Regions from separate parts of the Flocculibacter collagenilyticus genome, predicted to be linked through region 4. Evidence: predicted binding sites of a transcription regulator. Region 4 holds the regulator's gene; each other region holds the start of a gene.
What was found. The regulator sigma-54, encoded in region 4, starts transcription at its own class of promoters, with help from an activator protein. The targets are predictions, from matches to a motif close to GTTGGCACGNNNNTNGNNT.
Positions count from the first base shown of each region.

Region 1: a site for sigma-54 is predicted at 1,764-1,782, ahead of HUU81_RS12495 (FlgO family outer membrane protein). Genes of this name have one in related genera too.
Region 2: a site for sigma-54 is predicted at 1,863-1,881, ahead of flgJ (flagellar assembly peptidoglycan hydrolase FlgJ). Genes of this name have one in related genera too.
Region 3: a site for sigma-54 is predicted at 1,916-1,934, ahead of HUU81_RS01610 (TorF family putative porin). Genes of this name have one in related genera too.

Region 1 covers NZ_CP059888.1:2,821,396-2,824,609, forward strand. Annotated here, with positions in the region: gene HUU81_RS12485 (FlgO family outer membrane protein) at 1-269, opposite strand, end outside; gene HUU81_RS12490 (FlgO family outer membrane protein) at 311-1,102, opposite strand; gene HUU81_RS12495 (FlgO family outer membrane protein) at 1,113-1,727, opposite strand; gene galU (UTP--glucose-1-phosphate uridylyltransferase GalU) at 1,848-2,753, opposite strand; gene HUU81_RS12505 (thymidylate synthase) at 2,771-3,214, opposite strand, start outside.
Region 2 covers NZ_CP059888.1:2,471,442-2,474,655, reverse strand. Annotated here, with positions in the region: gene flgH (flagellar basal body L-ring protein FlgH) at 1-392, shown strand, start outside; gene HUU81_RS10960 (flagellar basal body P-ring protein FlgI) at 497-1,588, shown strand; gene flgJ (flagellar assembly peptidoglycan hydrolase FlgJ) at 1,931-2,989, shown strand; gene flgK (flagellar hook-associated protein FlgK) at 2,986-3,214, shown strand, end outside.
Region 3 covers NZ_CP059888.1:348,722-351,935, reverse strand. Annotated here, with positions in the region: gene trpS (tryptophan--tRNA ligase) at 1-855, opposite strand, end outside; gene rpe (ribulose-phosphate 3-epimerase) at 1,017-1,694, opposite strand; gene HUU81_RS01610 (TorF family putative porin) at 1,993-2,664, shown strand; gene HUU81_RS01605 (hypothetical protein) at 2,880-3,206, shown strand.
Region 4 covers NZ_CP059888.1:3,426,609-3,429,822, reverse strand. Annotated here, with positions in the region: gene lptA (lipopolysaccharide transport periplasmic protein LptA) at 1-209, shown strand, start outside; gene lptB (LPS export ABC transporter ATP-binding protein) at 257-982, shown strand; gene HUU81_RS15205 (RNA polymerase factor sigma-54) at 1,018-2,508, shown strand; gene hpf (ribosome hibernation promoting factor) at 2,536-2,823, shown strand; gene ptsN (PTS IIA-like nitrogen regulatory protein PtsN) at 2,844-3,214, shown strand, end outside.

The DNA.
Region 1 (3,214 bases), 610 kb from region 4:
ACCATATATTCATCTGGATTGATTTCAGCGTACTCTTTACCTTCTTGGTAATATGCAGTGTTCTGCGGTCTAGCATACGTAACCGTACTAGATGTACTTGACGATTGTGACACCATTGTACTTTCGCTACTACTTACTGTGGCACCACAATAATAGTATTCACCGTCGTCAAATTTGCACACAGTCGGCGTATCCACTACTGGAGTCACTAAGCACCCCTGTAACAAGCCAACGCTTAATAAAGGCATGATTATGTTAGATAATTTCACAAGCTTTATACCTCAATTGTAATTACCAAATTAGCCCTGTATTACTCTTCAGACTGTACTAAAGACACGCCATCTTTTGCACTGGTACTGAATAATGCGTTAGCCACGTAGCTTGGAATAAACCCTTGTGCTGAAGCAACCACCGCTTTGGTATCAATACCAACAATACGCGCATTCACTAAATACCCTGCTTGGTATTTAACAAGTGTGCCAGCCACAACGTACTCGATAGGTAGTTCAGATTCTAATTCCAAGAAATCACGGCTAAAAATAAAGTCACCTTGAGGAGTAACCCGAATGTAATTGGTGGTTTTAAAATCGATGACCGGTATACCAAATTTATGGATCTCGTGAATGAAGCTTTCAGATATTTGATTGCCCAGTAACGATGCATGCTGGTAATCACCATCAAGAAACACAAAACTGGTTACGCCTAATGGTGTTTTCTCATTGACGAACTGCAAATTTTCCACCATTCGATGCATAATGCCACGAACGTAATGATTAATATTCTTATTCAATGGCGCGCGCATATTGTGACCTGAAGCTGCCATGGCCATTATTCTATCGCCATTCCCTTGGTAATTTTGCTTATAAGGAATATTTAATTGATTCGTCATTTGAAATTTAGCATTGGCTGCAGAGCTGGTAGAAGGATTTTGTAAACCAACCACATTTACAGAGTTTGCTTGGTCATGATATCGATCTACATCATGCTTATCCTGCACTATCACTCTCTTTGGTTGTGAATCGTCTGCTCCAATCCAACGTTCGACGGTGCTGCACCCAGACAATAAGATAATTGCGGGCAATAGCAGGGTTAATTTCTTCATGTTTCCTCCGTTAGTAAGCTGTGCGGCTTACTACACCATTGCGGCTGATTACCTTTTCCTCAGCCCAAAAAATATTAGCAGGCACAAAGTGTGTTGCTGCTGCAATCACTTCGCGCGTTTCAATGTTAATCAGTCTAGCGTTAACGACTATACTTCGCTCTTGTTGGGTTAGTGTGCCTGTTAGAAAGTAATCAATGTGCTGCTGCGCTTGCAAATCAGCCACATTTCTTGACAACATTAAATCACTCGACTTTGTCATCTTAATTATCGGCATCGTTTTATATTCTATAACCGTAAATCCGCGCTGGGTTGCAGAAGACATTAGCCCTTCTTCCAATTGCAGGCCGACCAAATGTACAGGACTGTTTTTATTGTTCGAATGTGTCAATGTTTCGACAGGTGTAAAAGTACCGACTGCGATTCTGCCATAGGGTTTAAAGTCTGAAAGCGACATAAATAACTTTTCAGCTAATTGTTCAGTATAGTGATGAATGGAATAGTTGCTTGAACGAGGCGTGTATTGCTCTCTTGGCAGCTCAGCATTTTCTGAAGACGAAAAAGAAATAGGTAGCGATGAACACCCGGCAATACTTGCCAGTAATAGGAAAATAAATGACACTTTCATTTTTCAATACCGTTAAATTACAACATACAAATTTAACAGCAATAACAGTGCCAACTTATATTTTTAAAGGGCAGGAAACGCAGCATGCTTAATGCTACGATTTCCAGTCATTAATTGTGGTTAGCTTTTTACCTGTGTTAGCTTGGCCTGTGCCAGCTCCGACAAGTATTCACCAAACTCCTCTTTTAATTCGCTGTGTCTTAACGCGTATTCAACGTTTGCTTTCATATAGCCTAGCTTGCTACCACAATCATGGCTTTTTCCTTTCATATAATACGCTTGTACCGGATCTTGTTCTAATAGCATGTCAATAGCATCGGTTAGCTGTATTTCGTCACCTGCACCAGGTGGCGTTTTTTGTAACAAAGGCCAAATTTTTTCACTTAACACATATCGGCCAACAACGGCCAAATCACTTGGCGCTTCGTCTAATGAGGGCTTTTCTACCACTTTCTTGATATTGGTTGAGTCACCCGGCGCTAATTGATCGCCATTAATATCAACAATACCAAACTTATTCACGTCTTGATGAGCCACCTGCTCTACCATAATTTGGCTGTGCTGATCTTCGTTGTAGCGCGCCATCATTTCTGCAAGGTTTTCTTTAGATAAGTCACTGTGATACTCGTCAATCAATACGTCAGGTAATAACACTGCAAAAGCATGGTCGCGAATGATAGGATACGCACACATGATTGCATGCCCTAACCCCTTTGCTTCACCTTGACGGATGCTAATGACTGTCACATCTTTCGGGCAAATCGCTTGCACTTCTTCTAAAAGTTGGCGCTTAACGCGTTTTTCTAGCGTAGCTTCTAATTCAAAGCTTTTATCAAAGTGGTTTGCAACTGAATTCTTACTTGAATGAGTCACCAGCACAATTTCTTTTATTCCTGCAGCAATGGCTTCATTAACCACATGCTGGATAAGCGGCTTATCAACGACTGGTAACATCTCTTTAGGGATTGCTTTGGTGGCAGGTAACATTCTAGTACCAAGTCCAGCCACAGGGATTACTGCTTTCATTGTCATGGATTATTCCTTTAAATTGCTATTGGCGCTTTAATATGCGGATGAGATTGGTAATCAATCAACTCAAAATCATCAAAGTTGAATTCTAAGATATGTTTTACTTGAGGGCTTATTTTCATTTTTGGTAATGGGTGCGGTGTGCGCCCTAACTGCTCATTTGCCTGTTCTAAGTGATTACTATACAAATGTGCATCACCTAAAGTATGAACAAATTCGCCTAACTCTAAATCACATACCTGCGCTATCATCATAGTAAGCAACGCATAGCTTGCAATATTAAATGGAACACCTAAAAAGATGTCAGCACTGCGCTGATAAAGCTGGCAAGACAACTTATTGTTACTTACATAAAACTGAAATAGGGTATGACAAGGAGGTAGCGCCTGCTTACCATTGGCCGCATTTTCTTTTGGAGACTTAGATGAGTCAGGCAGTACACTCGGGTTCCACGCACT
Region 2 (3,214 bases), 960 kb from region 4:
TAGATCCTATAGTGGGATTTGGCGGACAAAATGTGGCATTTAAAGGTGATGCAATTCAATTAGGTTTAGATTCAGACAACTCGTTCAAAGGTGATGCGAAATCTAACCAAAGCAATAGCTTAAGTGGCAACATTTCCGTTAATATTCTTCAGGTACTGCCTAATGGGAATTTAGTGATCCGAGGTGAAAAGTGGCTCACGCTTAACACAGGTGAAGAGTTCATTCGTGTTACAGGCTTAATTCGGCCGCAAGATATTACAGCGGATAACACCATTGAATCAACGCGCGTTGCTAATGCACGAATCGAATACAGTGGTAAAGGTGATATCGCAAATGCACAAACACCTGGATGGTTGGCCAGATTTTTTACCAGTACATGGTGGCCATTCTAAGATGATGAATTCTACTTTTATCATTACATTAATTTGCTCATGTTCTCGTAACCACATAATTAATGCCGCATTAGAGGTGTAAAATGAATATTTTAACAAAATTAATGCTATTAACAGCGGTGTTGCTAACTACATGCTACTCACCACTATCGAATGCGGAACGCATCAAAGATGTAGCGCAAGTACAAGGAGTTCGCTCTAACCAGTTGATTGGTTATGGTTTGGTAGTAGGTTTACCGGGCACGGGTGAGCAAAGTAAGTTTACTGAACAAAGCTTCAAAGCCATGTTGAACAATTTTGGCATTTCCTTACCCGCTGATTTAAAACCTAAAATTAAAAACGTTGCCGCTGTTGCGGTGCATGCTGAACTGCCACCATTTTTAAAACCGGGGCAAACGATTGATGTGACAGTTTCTTCGATAGGTAGTGCTGGTAGTTTACGCGGTGGAACATTATTACAAACCTTTTTAAAAGGCATAGATGGGCAAGTTTATGCGATAGCTCAAGGTAGCATGGTAGTGAGTGGCTTAGGTGCTGAAGGGGCAGATGGTTCTCGTATTTTAGTAAATACACCCACTGTAGGAAGAGTGCCAAACGGAGGCATAGTTGAACGAGCCGTTGCTAACCCATTCTCACAAGGTGATCATATTGTTTTTAACTTAAATCGCCCAGACTTTACGACGGCAAAAAGATTAGCGGAAACCATTAACACTTTAGTTGGTCCAAATACGGCTTTGCCACTTGATGCCGCCTCTGTCGAAGTTACTGCGCCACGTAATGTATCTCAACGAGTTGCTTATTTATCAGCATTAGAGAACTTAGAATTTAAACCTGCTGACAGCGCTGCAAGGATTATTGTTAATTCACGCACCGGCACAATAGTGATTGGTAAAAATGTGAAGCTTAAACCAGCAGCCATTACTCATGGTGGATTAACAGTAACGATTGCTGAGCAGCAGGTTGCGGAGCAGCCAGGAGCCTTTGCCCCTGATACCGCTGAAACGGTTGTTACCACACAGTCTATTTTAGACATTGCGCGTGATGATACGCGTGCTTTTGTATTTGATCCGGGCGCCAGTTTAGATGATTTAGTCAGAGCGATTAATGAAGTTGGCGCTGCTCCTGGCGATTTAATGGCAATATTAGAAGCGCTTAAAGAGGCAGGCGCAATTAGTGGTGAGCTTGTTGTTATTTAAGATGCACAAGCCTAATTATTGAGTCGTTCGGGTTAGTATTAAGTTGCTAGCCCAACGTGCTTTCTTGAACATCCCTTTTCATTTTTAAATTCATCATTGCGACAGTTATTATTAGTGACTTCATCCTTGTTGACAATGCTATTGTATGTGACTTAACGCTAGGATTTAAATGACAAATTCTACAGAAGCATTACTAAGTTAGCCTTCACATTAAACCTACTATTTGCTTGCCAGCTAGCTTCCCCTCTCATGGCTTAGCACTATAAATTTGTTAGTTGGCGCATATTTTGCATTTTGATGATTATGTAACCATAAATCTGTCAATAAATTTACGCGCAAACTATGAATAAACTTTCTAGCAGTCAAAATTATCATGACCTAAGTGGCTTAGATGAATTAAGAAAAGCGGCGCTTAGTGGTGATGATGATCGTGAGGCACTAAAGCAAGCGGCAAAACAATTTGAGTCGATTTTTACTCAAATGATGTTTAAAAGCATGCGCAAAGCCAATGCTGCGTTTGAAGACAGTAACAACCCGTTTAATGCAAGTAGCGTAAAATATTTTAGAGATATGCATGACCAGCAGTTAGCGCTGGAAATTTCTCAATCTGGTTCGTTAGGTTTAGCAGATATTATTGTGCAACAGCTTTCCCCAGAAAAAGGTAAATATATGCCGGGGAATGTACTTCGAAACGGCGATTTTTTGCCAAGAACTTCGACTGATGATGCAACCGAGCCTAAATCACTTCAACAAAATGCTAGTTTTTTAATTACTGACAGTAAGTCTGAAAATCAATTTGAGCGTAACTCGGAAAAGCTAAATGCAAACAACGCCAGTAATGATGTGGTGAGAAAACCGACTGAAACGACTGGCTCAGTATTCGAAACAACCGCCGAGTTTGTTGAAGGACTATGGGATAGTGCTAAAAAAGCGGCTGATAAAATAGGCTTAAATCCTGCTGTTATGCTTGCTCAAGCCGCGCTAGAAACAGGTTGGGGACGGCACGTAATCAATAAGTTAAATGGCGAAAGTTCTTTTAACTTTTTCAATATAAAAGCCAATAATAGTTGGCAAGGCGATAAAGCGCATAAAACCACATTAGAGTTTGAACAGGGCTTACCTGTTAAAAAATTTGCTGCATTTAGAGCGTACGACTCTATTGAGCAAAGTTTTGACGACTTTGTAAATCTAATTTCTTCTAAGAGTCGTTACCAAAAAGCACTCAACAACACCCAAGATGAAGTCACTTATCTAACCGAACTGCAAAGTGCAGGATACGCCACCGATCCCAATTATGCGTCAAAAATTATTGGCATCTTAAAAAGTGATACCTTCAGCAAAATGCTCAATGGCGTGGTTGGTGAATCGGCCTCTAACACAATACAGGGAGCTAAGAAATGAGTTTACTAGATATTGGCGTTTCTGGATTAAGAGTTGCTCAGCATGGATTAAGTACCACGGGTCACAATATCACAAATGTGAACACCGAAGGGTATAACAGGCAGCGCACCGAGCAAGAATCTACCATTGGTTTACCATTTGCGGGCACGTTATTAGGTAATGGCGCAAGATTAAAATCAATCACTCGCGCTTATAACGAATTTAACTATCGTGAAGTTCTCTATA
Region 3 (3,214 bases), 900 kb from region 4:
TAACATAGCCACGACTGCATCGGCTACATCGCCTTTTAAATGCCCATACATTTTATCTTCGTACTCAGGCACTAAGCTTTCAATTGACTTTCCTGTCGCACATGAAAGCAGCGTTAATAAGTTAGAAACACCCGGCTTTTCTTCAGTGTTAAAGTAAATACGAGCTTGCTCGTCTGAATCCGTTACCGCACGCTTAATCTTTTTCGCAATTTTCTTTGGTTCTTCTAGCAAACCAACAAAAGCATTTAAGTTGTCGTCAGACTTAGACATTTTCTTGGTTGGCTCTTGTAAGCTCATAATGCGTGCGCCAAACTCTGGGATATAAGGTTCAGGCACTTTAAACACATCGCCATATAAATTATTAAAGCGCGTTGCAATATCACGAGCCAACTCTAAATGCTGCTTCTGATCACTACCAACAGGCACATCGTCTGCTTGATATAACAAGATATCTGCTGCCATTAATACTGGATACGAGAATAAACCGGCGTTGATGTTATTTTCATTTTTTTGTGATTTATCTTTAAACTGCGTCATGCGACTTAATTCGCCCATCTGGGTGTAGCAGTTTAATACCCATGAAAGTTGCGTGTGCTCTGGAACATGAGACTGAATGAAAATTGTACTTTTTTCTGGGTCGATACCACACGCGGCATAAAGCGCAACGGCATCTAAACATGCTGAGCGTAGCGCTTGTGGATCTTGCCTTACTGTAATGGCATGTAAATCTACAATTGAGAATAAGCAATCATGTGTTTCTTGTAGCTTAACCCACTGACGAAGTGCACCCATGTAGTTTCCTATCGTCAAAATCCCTGAAGGCTGCACGCCGCTTAAAACAACTGGTTTAGTCATACTATTCTCTGTCTTACAATTATTGGCAAAATAGGGGCGATATTGTAATCGCAAATGGCTAGGAAACAAAGCATGAAAAGGCATTAAAAAAGCCTGTAACATTTAACAGGCTTTAACACTGAATAATTTAGCAATAAAAGGCGATTTACTTAATCTTACTGTTAACGAGGCACCTTACTTAATTCATCACGCATATGCTCTATAACCGTTTTATAATTCGGCTGATTGAAAATAGCAGAGCCTGCAACAAACATATCAGCGCCTGCTGCTGCAATTTCAGCAATATTATCAACTTTTACGCCGCCATCAATTTCCAACCGAATATCAAATCCTGATTGGTCGATTAACGCCCTCGCTTGCTTTAATTTAGTTAATGTTTGCGGAATAAACGATTGCCCACCAAATCCAGGATTGACCGACATTAATAAAATAACGTCGACTTTATCGAGTACATGTTCCACAACTGACAGCGATGTTGCCGGATTTAATACTAAGCCTGATTTACAGCCTTCACCTTTAATAAGCTGTAAAGTACGATCCACATGCTTGGATGCTTCTGGATGGAATGTAATATAGCTTGCACCCGCTTTAGCAAATTGCGGCACAATTTGATCAACAGGCTCTACCATCAAATGCACATCAATAGGTGCCGTAATTCCATAGTCACGCAGGGCTTGGCATACCATCGGCCCCATGGTTAAATTGGGAACATAATGATTATCCATTACATCAAAATGGACAACATCAGCGCCCGCTTCAAGCACCTTGGCAACGTCATCACCCAAGCGAGCAAAATCTGCTGACAGTATTGAGGGCGCAATCAAAAAGTCTTTATTCATAATAATTTACTAATAATTGAGTGTGTAGGGTAAAAAGTGGATAAATCATAGCATTATTTTATTGTTTACTTCATTAGTAGTTAACTTCACCTTGCTAAAAATAGAGGGGTATATCAAATCAGCATTGCACCAATCAAAAGCAAAAGTGCACCAATTATGTGAATGACCACTAACCCTTTCTTGATTTTTATACTATCTTATTGATTAACCTGCTAAAAAACGTTGGCATATTGTTTGATTAAATATTGGTAAAAATGGCTAATATCTTAATAATCAATAAATTAACAGGATAAATTCAATGAAACTTACAATCCTAGGTGTACTTGCTAGCTCACTACTGATGAGCTCATTTTCGGCAAATGCTGAACTCAGCGGAAATTTTGGTATCACAAGTAATTATTTATGGCGGGGTGTTTCTCAAAGTGATGATAACCCATCAGTATCAGGTGGATTAGATTACAAGCATGAAAAAGGGTTTTATGCTGGTGCTTGGTTAGGCAGCGTTAAGTTTGGCGATGACTCAGGTACTGAGATTGATACTTACCTTGGATTCAGCAAAGAAATGGGTGAAGCAAGCTATGATGTTGGCTATATCTATTATGCCTATCCGGCTGAAGCACATGACGATATAAACTTTGGCGAATTATACTTCAAGGGCGCTTACAAAGGATTAAGTTATGGTGTGGCATATACAATTAATAGTGATGCGAAAGATGATGAAACATTTGCTGAAGGTGATATGTATTATTACGTTGGCTACGAATTTGAATTAAGCCAAGGCTTTAATTTAGCGCTGACTTACGGTTATTACAATTTTGATGAGAATGAAGCAATCGCTGGCGATAATGACTATCGATATATTCAAGCCGATCTCAGTAAAGATGATTTTGTTTTTACTGTATCAAAAGCTGATGAAGAGTCCGGGGATGACGATACGAAGTTTGCTGTATCATGGTCAAAAACTTTTTAACGTATCACTTGAAAACGCAATAAAACCCTTTATTTATTATACAACTAAATAATCATGGCACTGTCGTATATGTACTTGAGCGTTAACCTTAAGTTAATGCTCTTCGATCTTTTTATCGCGCAATTTAGCTAATTGGTCGAACTTTATTAGGTAGAAGCTGTCTGACTGCCTATTATTAATGTACAATAAATCGACTGGAATCACTGGGGTTTATTATGTTTCGTTTTAAACATAAAAAAGGGATATTGTTGACGAGCTTACTCACAGCGCCACTTCTTTTTTTACTATCTGTAAATGCAAAAGTAGAAGTAGCAGTTCACGACTGTAATTGCCAAGCCAAAACAAGTTTTGATGCAAGTTTGCCAATTAGCGATCCACATAATCAATGCGCCATACCTAAAGCATCTAACGAAAGCTGGTTGTCTTGGCTGTCTGGCAAAAGCCGTTCTACACAGTTCCACTTTTTGGATTTACTAGAATTAATTAGTAGAAATAGTGCGGATAAAGTACCTGATACAACACCAAAGAACCATACATCATAATGGTGATT
Region 4 (3,214 bases):
GCGACGTGATTGAGTATGACTTAGAAGCGCAAAAATTAGATGCAACCAGCCAACAAGAAAACAAATCTTCACGTGTAACCACCATTTTTACTACAGAAGATATTGAGGCTAAAAGCGTTCAAGACAAAAATAAGACAGAAGAAACCAACGCTAAAGATGAAAGCGTGAACAAGGAAGCACCTGAAGAGTCGAAAATTGAAACGCCATAACTTTTGATGAAAATTGAGAAAAGTTTACGAAACAAATAAGTGAATCAATGACAATATTATCAGCACAAAATCTGGCAAAAAGTTACAAAGGTCGTCAAGTTGTTCGCGATGTAAGTATCGATGTTGCAGCTGGCAGCATAGTTGGCTTGTTAGGGCCGAACGGAGCAGGTAAAACAACTACATTTTATATGATTGTGGGGTTGGTACCATCTGATCGGGGGCGCATTGTGCTTGCAGACCAAGATTTAACATTGGAACCAATGCATGCAAGAGCACGAGAAGGCATTGGCTATTTGCCGCAAGAAGCATCTATTTTCAGAAAACTTAGCGTTTATGACAATATCATGGCCATTTTGCAAACTCGCCGCGATTTAACCCGAATAACGCGCGAAGAAGCGCTAGATGGGTTGTTAGAAGAATTCAATATTGGTCACATTCGCGATAGCCTAGGCATGAGCTTGTCTGGCGGAGAGCGTCGTCGTGTAGAAATTGCTCGTGCATTGGCCGCTAATCCCAAATTTATTTTATTGGATGAGCCGTTTGCAGGGGTCGACCCAATTTCAGTATTAGACATCAAAAAGATTATCCAGCATTTAAAGAATAAAGGCATTGGAGTATTAATTACTGATCACAATGTACGAGAAACACTAGACGTGTGTGAGCATGCATACATTGTGAGCCATGGTGAATTAATTGCGAATGGTACACCTGAGCAAGTGTTAGCAAATCAGACCGTAAGAGATGTATACCTAGGTGAGCAATTCACGCTATAGTTAAGTTAATTAGTTAAAGGAATTTATCGGATTTTATGAGGCAGTCTTTACAGTTAAAAATTGGTCAACAGTTGACCATGACCCCACAATTGCAACAGGCTATTCGTCTCTTGCAATTATCGACGTTAGATTTGCAACAAGAAATTCAAGAAGCCTTAGACAGTAATCCACTCCTTGAAGTGGAAGAAGATCATGGCTCATCGCCTGAACAAGTGAGCGACAGCAACGACGGAACCACCAAACAAGATGCCAATGGTGAAGCTGAAGACATGACGTTTTCAGAGGTAAAAGAAATGGATACAACGGAAGCGGTTCAACAAGAGAATATGTCGGACGAGCTGCCTGTTGATAGTTCATGGGATGAGTATATTAGTGCAGCGCCGGTGGCGTCAGTGTCTGGTGCTAGCGACAATGATGATATGGTTTTTCAAGGTGAAACGACCGATAATATTCAAGATCATATTTTATGGCAAGTTAGGCTAACCCGGTTTAGCCCTACAGATGAAACGATCGCCATGGCGATAATTGAAGCGATTGACGATTCAGGCTATTTATCAGTTACTACAGAAGATATTCTGAATAGCTTAGGCGATGACGATGTAGAGCTTGATGAGGTTGAAGTAGTACTAAAGCGTATTCAATTAATGGACCCATTAGGTGTGGGAGCCCGCAGTTTAAAAGAATGTATGCTGATTCAGTTAGGTCAATTTAGCAACGATACGCCTTATTTGTCTGACGCAAAAACCATTGTGAACGAATATATCGATTTATTAGGTAATCGTGACTATCGTACTTTACAAAGAAAGACTAAGCTTAAAGAGCATCAGCTAAAAGAGGTTATGCAACTTATCCATAGCCTTAATCCAAGGCCAGCCAGTGCGGTGATTACTGAACAACCGCAATATGTTATTCCAGACGTATCAGTCGTGAAGAAAAAAGGCCGTTGGATTGTAGAATTAAATCCAGACTCAATGCCGAAAGTTACTATTAACCAGCAATACGCGGCGTTGTCTAAAACCAGTAAGTCATCTACGGATACGCAATTTATTCGTTCTCATTTACAAGATGCAAAATGGTTTATCAAAAGTTTGGAAAGTAGAAACGATACCTTACTCAAAGTTGCGAATTGTATTGTGCAGCAGCAACAGGCATTTTTTGAGTATGGTGACGAGGCCATGAAGCCAATGGTATTGAACGATGTGGCAGAAATGGTAGATATGCATGAATCAACCATTTCACGTGTGACAACGCAGAAATATATGCATACACCACGCGGCATTTTTGAGCTTAAGTACTTTTTTTCAAGCCATGTAAGTACTGAAAACGGCGGCGAGTGTTCATCAACAGCGATCAGAGCGTTGATTAAAAAATTAGTCTCTGCAGAAAATGCGGCGAAGCCATTGAGTGATAGTAAGATTGCAGAAATTATGGCTGATCAAGGTATTAAGGTAGCAAGACGTACGATTGCGAAGTATCGTGAGTCTTTGTCTATCCCTCCATCTAACCAAAGAAAGAGCTTACTGTAAGCTCTTGATGAAAGAAGGAAAGTGCTTATGCAAATCAATTTAACTTGCCGTCACGTTAATGCCACTTCGTCGATAAAAGATTATGTAGATAATAAATTTTCCAAATTAGAGCGACATTTTGATCATATCAATAATGTTCACGTTATTTTGGATTCCGAAAAGTTAATGCAAAAAGCGGAAGCAAAACTCCATGTTAATGGCGGAGAGTTGTTTGCCACAGCCACTCACGACGATATGTATGCGGCGATAGATGGGTTGATTGACAAGCTAGACCGACAAGTCATTAAACATAAGGAAAAACTTTCAAGCCACTAAAAAAGAATAGTTATTGTAATATGTCTTTTAAAACTTTGATGTCTGAGGACTGCACAAAATGTGCAGTCCTTTTTAATAGCAAGAAACGTATTTTAGAGTACATTAGCCAATTGGCACACACTAAACTGCCTGATATTAGCCAACATGAAATTTTGGACAGTTTAATGGCAAGAGAAAAGCTAGGCAGTACCGGGATTGGTAAAGGAATTGCTATTCCCCATGGCCGCTTGAAGAATACGCAAAAAACGGTCGCAATTTTTTTAGTAAGTAAAAATCCGATCCAATACGACTCAATCGATCAAAAGCCAGTTGATGTATTTTTTGCACTGTTAGTACCCGAAGAGCAATGTAAAGAACATTTAAGTACGTTGTCAGCCGTTGCTAGCATGCT